DNA from 2 places in the Vreelandella sp. 21 genome. Region 2 is predicted to be linked to the other one. Evidence: predicted binding sites of a transcription regulator. Region 2 holds the regulator's gene; the other holds the start of a gene.
The links. The regulator PhoB, encoded in region 2, activates phosphate uptake and scavenging genes when phosphate is short. The targets are predictions, from matches to a motif close to TGTCATANNNNTGTCANA.
Positions count from the first base shown of each region.

Region 1: ACN06F_RS16160 (putative 2-aminoethylphosphonate ABC transporter substrate-binding protein) is a predicted target of PhoB. The motif match lies at 1,315-1,332, and genes of this name have one in related genera.

Region 1 is NZ_CP194673.1:3,544,878-3,548,086, forward strand. Features, by position in the region: gene ACN06F_RS16155 (putative 2-aminoethylphosphonate ABC transporter ATP-binding protein) at 1-174, opposite strand, end outside; gene ACN06F_RS16160 (putative 2-aminoethylphosphonate ABC transporter substrate-binding protein) at 218-1,267, opposite strand; gene ACN06F_RS16165 (UTRA domain-containing protein) at 1,435-2,145, opposite strand; gene ACN06F_RS16170 (HAD family hydrolase) at 2,138-2,866, opposite strand; gene ACN06F_RS16175 (EAL domain-containing protein) at 2,985-3,209, opposite strand, start outside.
Region 2 is NZ_CP194673.1:3,958,668-3,961,876, reverse strand. Features, by position in the region: gene ACN06F_RS17945 (chorismate--pyruvate lyase family protein) at 1-366, shown strand, start outside; gene ubiA (4-hydroxybenzoate octaprenyltransferase) at 401-1,291, shown strand; gene phoB (phosphate regulon transcriptional regulator PhoB) at 1,414-2,103, shown strand; gene phoR (phosphate regulon sensor histidine kinase PhoR) at 2,106-3,209, shown strand, end outside.

The DNA of each region.
Region 1 (3,209 bases), 410 kb from region 2:
AGAAGGCCCTAAAAAGCATACAAACTCGCCTTCCTGAATCTGTAGCGCAATGTTGTCCAGCGCGGTAAAGCTACCGAAACGCTTGGTGACACCATCTATGCTTAGGTGCGCAGAGGGTGAGAGGGGTTTCGCCGCCGAGTGAGCCGTCAGCGGCGATGTCAGTGTGGTCTGCATAACATCTCCAAGCCCCGGCCTTGGCCGGGGCAGCTGTTCGTACTTACTGTTCGGTTTTACCGTCGTAGCGGCGCTGCCACTCTGCCAGCACGCGCTCGCGATTAACTGCGGCCCACTGGAAGTCGGCATCAATCATGCGATCGGTAATGTCCGCAGGATAGTTTTCAATCGGCTGTGCCACACCGGGATAGGCCACCACGGCGTAGCCTTCGTTATAGAGTTCGTTAGCCTCGCGGGAAACGGCCCAATCCATCAGCGTTTGTGCAGCTTCCTGTTTGGCGGTACCCGCAACGATGGCGGCAGCTTCCATATCCCAACCAAGCCCCTCTTCCGGGAAGATCACTTCAATCGGTGCGCCTTGAGATTTTAACCGTGCACCACGGAAGGCAAACGACACGCCAACCACTGCTTCACCGGTGGCCGCTAGGCTGCAAGGAGCAGAGCCTGAGTGGGTGTAACGGGAAATGTTGTTATGCAGACGGTCCATATAGTCCCAACCTTGCTCTTCGCCCCACAGCTGCATCCAGCTGGCTACATCCAGATAGCCGGTACCGGAGGAGTTGGGGTTAGGCATAATCACATGCCCCTCAAACTCAGGCTGGGTCAGGTCTTCCCAGGAGGTCGGCATGGGCACGCCCTGGCGCTCGCCTTCAATAGTGTTGTAGCAAATGGCCGCGACCCAGGCATCCATGCCTACCCACGCAGGGTCTTCACCATTACGGTAAGCAGCATCAATAAATTTAGGATCAAGGTTTTCAACGCCTGCGGGCGCATAGCGTTCCAGCATGTCCTCTTCTTCAAGTACCAGCAGACTAGTAGCGGCTAAGCCCCAGATGACGTCTGCCTGGGGATTATCTTTTTCCGCCAGCAAGCGCGCAGTAATCACGCCCGTAGAATCTCGCACCCAGTTAATGGTGATATTGGGATGGGCGGCATTGAAGCGTTCGGCGTATTTTTGCAGGTCATCTGACTCAACGGCGGTGTACACCGTTAGCTCAGTGGCGCTAGCCACCGAAGTGAAGGCAACGGCAGTCGTTGCAAGCAGAGCAGTTGCAATCTGAGTAGGTTGGAACAAACGGCGAAGTTTCGACATGGTAGGCTCCCAGCGTTTTGGTATAGACCAGAAGTTTGCCGTTGTTAAATGACAGTGCGATGACGCTTGTTTGACCGATTTTTTAAGTTGTTATGTACGCTCAAGCATAAGTTCTTGTGAGGGTTCTTGTGAGGGGGCTCTTGAGCGCCCTTGTCTTCGTAACCTTGTTACTGCTGGCCAGACAGCTCAACACTGATGCATAACGAATCGTGTAACCAGTGCTCTTCGTCATACTCAATAGGGCGCTGTTGATCATCAAAAATGGCACGGCAAATGTTTAGCCCTGCCGCGCCCGGGGCAACGAGTAACTCTTCTGCATCTAATGGCGACAGCGCTTCGGACACCATGCGTATCGAGCGATTGGCCAAGTGATGCCCCCACCGCCCTCTCAACAACCCCCAGAGTGACTGTCCGCTGTAGATGTCTAGCAACTCTGGCGCACGCTCTGGCACCACCCAAAGCGACTCCACCAGCACAGCGCGATCATCCACGTAACGGCGACGGCGAATATGGTGAAACGGCTGATCATCGGGCAGCCCCAAGGCACGGGCAGCCACCAGATGTGAGCGGGTTTCCAGCTTTAGAACCGCCGTGCGTGGTTGCCGCCCCTGAGCCCCCACATAGTCGTTAAAGCCTGCGTCCCGGGTGGGGTCATACACCAGCCGAGCCGGTGAAATAAACCAGCCACGCCGATTGCTGCGGTGAATGAGCCCTTCCCCCTCCAGTTGCGCTAAGGCTTGGCGCAACGTAACGCGGGTCGTAGAGAAGCGCTCTGCCAACACTCGCTCAGCGGGCAATTTGCCTTCCCACTGCGTGGCATGCTGGGTAATTAAATAACGAAGCTGTTCCGTTAACTGTAAATAGTAGGCATCAGGCATGCGCCGATTTTCCTGATAGATCGTTGGCCGATGAAGCGTCTGTCGACGCTGCCATCCGCCAGTCTAAGCGCTGCCACCCTTCTACACTAGCCACCTCCGCCAGCACGGGGTCAGGGTTAACCGCCACCGGGCAGTCGACATACTGCAGCAGCGGGATATCGTTGCGGGAATCCGAGTAGAACGTTGTGTGGCTGGGAGCAATTTTTTGCTCGGTTAACCACTGCTGAAAACGCACTACTTTCCCCCCACGGTAAGAGAGCACGCCTTTGCTATGGCCGGTGTAGCTTGCCCCGCTTGCCGCATGTTCGACACTTAGCTCTACCGCCAGCACATGATCAATCCCTAACATCGTCGCAATCGGCGCGACCAGGTGATGCGATGACGCAGAAATGAGGACGAGGATATCGCCTGACTGGCGGTGCGCGTCCAGGCAGCGCCAGGCTTGATCAAAAATACGGGGCTGCAAATGAGTAGCGACAAAGCGCTCAACTTCTTTTTGTACATCTATTACTCGGCGGCCCCGCAGCGGCGCCAAGGTCATTGCCAAGTACTCCTCTAGCTTTAGCTTACCGGCATGATAAGCCTGCTGCATCTGTTCGGCACGGGCTATAAAGATCTCGGCATCACTGATCCACCCCTGCTCAATCATCCATAAATTCCAGCGGTCGCTGCAGTCTCCATCCAGGAGGGTGTCATCAAGATCAAACAGAGCGAGGCGCATGTGGCACTCCTTTTTTCGCGAGTTCGGCGGCGCCGTAGGGTATGCCAACGATGATGACAGGACGATGACGCCATTGATGAGAATGGAAATTGCTCGCCCTACCTGTCAATAAAATGGCTTAAGGGGTTAACCACATTGAGGCAAACTCATCGGCGGGTAGCGGACGACCAAACCAGTACCCCTGAGCTTCGCTACAGCCCATTTGTGCGAGCAAATCGGCCTGGGCAGGGCTTTCAACTCCTTCTGCAAGGGTTTTCATATCAAGCGTGTCAGCCATGGCAATAATGGTTTGCACAATCGCCCGATCATGGTGGTTATCGAGCATGTCACGCACAAACGAAAT
Region 2 (3,209 bases):
GAAGCGCTAGCGCTGGGAATTGAACCGCGCCGCTATGCATGGCTGAGGGAAGTAGCGTTGTGTGTAGGTGATAAGCCCTGGGTAGTAGCACGCTCGGTAGCGCCACTTAGTCAATTACAAGGTAAGGGGTTAGAAGGGCTTGGCGAGCGTTCACTAGGCAGCTGGCTGTTTCAACAACCTGACTTGGTGCGTGGGCCACTCTACGCCACTCGCCATCAGCCACGCTTTGTCGCGGAATACTCTGCGTCGCTTTTAGATAGCGTATGGGGTCGGCGCTCAGTGTTTCAGCACAGTGGGCTGTCGCTGTTAGTGCAGGAATACTTTTTATCAACCATGGCAGATGATCTTGCCCTGTCTTCGCGCTAGGCTATCGCCAGCGTTTTCTTTTTGAGAGGTAAGCATGGACCGTTCTCTGTTGAGGCCAACGGGATGGGCACGAGTGGCTGATTTTTTACATTTAATGCGGTTGGATCGCCCGATTGGTACTTGGCTATTGATGTGGCCCACCTTGTGGGCTTTGTGGATAGCGGCAGAGGGCGTGCCTGGACGGAATGTTCTGCTGATCTTTATTGCTGGCGTTTATGTGATGCGCGCTGCGGGCTGCGTGGTTAATGATTATGCTGATCGTCATTTCGATGGCCATGTAAAGCGCACTAAACATCGTCCTCTAGCCACTGGTCGTATCAGTGAAGCCGAGGCGCAGCTGCTGTTTATAGCGCTGGTAGCCACTGCTTTCATTTTAGTGCTATTGACCAATTGGTTTACGGTGCTGTTGTCGATAGGTGGTGTTGTATTAGCGTTCATTTACCCGTTTATGAAGCGCTACACCCATTTACCTCAGGTGGTGCTGGGGGCTGCATTCTCTTGGGCGATCCCCATGGCATTCGGTGCGGTATTGGGTCATGTACCGTTTGAAGCATGGCTATTGTTTAGCGCTAATGTGCTGTGGACCGTTGCCTACGATACTCAATACGCCATGGTTGACCGCGACGATGACCTAAAAATTGGTATCAAATCTACCGCGGTGCTGTTTGGTAGCGCTGATCGTCTGATAATTGGTGTGCTGCAAGTGGCGGCACTTGGACTACTTGCCTGGGTAGGATGGCGTGTTGGTTTAGGTGGCTTTTTCTGGCTTGGGCTAGCCGCTATGGCTGCCACGTTTGTCCACCAACAACGATTAATTGCTGGCCGTGAGCGCGACCGCTGCTTCCAGGCATTTCTTAATAATCATTGGTCAGGCTTGTTAATTTTTGCAGGTATTGCACTAAGTTGGTGGCCAATAACTGGCTAAATATCCTCTATGTCATAGAATTGTCATCAAGTCATGGTGTTATCGTCACTGACATGTCTTTGAACTGTTTTTTTGAACTATTTTTTTAAATTAGTTTTCATTGAACACCGTGAGGCCCTGGAATGACCGCCAAGACCGTTTTGATTGTCGATGATGAGGCGCCTATTCGCGAGATGATCGCAGTGGCGCTGGAAATGGCTGACTATCGCGTGCTTGAAGCGGATAACGCCCAGGATGCCCACGCGATGATGGTTGACCACCAGCCAGATCTGCTTTTGCTGGATTGGATGATGCCGGGCACCAGTGGTATTGAGCTTGCAAGGCGCTTAAAGCGTGAAGAAGCCACTGCCGAAGTGCCTATCATTATGCTGACCGCTAAAGGCGAAGAAGATAACAAGATTCAAGGACTTGAGGCCGGGGCGGATGACTATATCACCAAGCCTTTCTCTCCCCGCGAACTGGTGGCTCGCTTAAAAGCAGTATTGCGACGTACTACCCCCCGTGGTGTCGAAGATCCTATTGAAATTAATGGCTTGCTATTAGACCCAGTAAGCCATCGTGTGAGTGCTTACGGTAAGGCGTTAGAAATGGGGCCGACGGAGTACCGCCTGCTGCAGTTTTTCATGACGCATCAAGAGCGCGCCTATACACGTAGCCAACTGCTCGATCAAGTGTGGGGTGGTAACGTATACGTTGAAGAGCGGACGGTAGATGTTCACATCCGACGTCTACGTAAGGCCTTAGGGGAAGCTCACCAGAGTCTCATTCAAACGGTGAGAGGCACTGGGTACCGTTTTTCCGCGCGGGTGTAACGGTGCGCCTGTGGAGCCGAGAACTATGGCGGATTGCATGGTTAGCTGCCCTGGGGGCTTGTCTCGGATGGTTGCTAGGTATGCCAGGGCTTGGGGTTGCTGCAGGCCTTGCCGTTTGCTTGGTTTATCAACTGCGCCAACTGCGTGCACTCTTTAAGTGGTTAACGCTCCACCCTCATGATGAACCCCCTGCTGCAAGCGGTATGTGGGGCGAACTTTTTGATCGCTTGTATCGCTACCAAAAGAGCCAACGGATTACCCAGAATCGCTTACGTGCCACCCTTGCACGTATCCAGGAATCATCCGAAGCGATGCGTGACAGTGTCGTTATGCTAGATCGACATGGTGACTTAGAATGGTGGAACAGTGCCGCGACCGAAATGCTGGGCTTACAAACGGCCCACGACCGTGGCCAGCATATTACCAACCTGCTTCGTGATCCTCGATTTATCAGCTACTTTAATGCGCGTAAATACGGTGAGCCGCTGACCTTAACGTCGCCCATCGATGAACGGCGTATCCTGCAATATCAAATTACACTCTATGGTGATGATGAACGCTTGGTAATGGCGCGAGACATTACCCGTTTGCATCGCCTAGAGCAGATGCGTCGTGATTTTGTCGCCAATGTTTCCCATGAGCTGCGCACGCCGCTAACAGTACTGACGGGTTATTTAGAAACTTACGGCGACTTGAAAGAGCAACTTCCACCACGTTTGGGCCGAGGTATTGCTCAAATGGAAGAGCAGACGAAGCGTATGCAAAACTTAGTCAATGATCTGCTACTGCTCTCTCGGTTAGAAATTGACCAAGGTGGCGAGGATCATCATGCGCTGGTGTTAGGGCCGATGCTCGACAGTATTCGCCGCGATGCGCTAGCGCTCTCTAATCAACAGCACAATGTCCAAGTCGTGCTTGAAAGTGATGCGCGGCTCATTGGCAGCGAGCAAGAACTGCATAGTGCGATTTCAAACCTAGTGTTTAACGCTGTGCGGTATACGCCAGAGGGTAGTCAGATAACACTTCGCTGGAAAACCATGCCGAATGGCAGTGCTTGTATTGAAGTCGACGACGACGGCGAAGGAATAGATCCTGTCCACATTCCG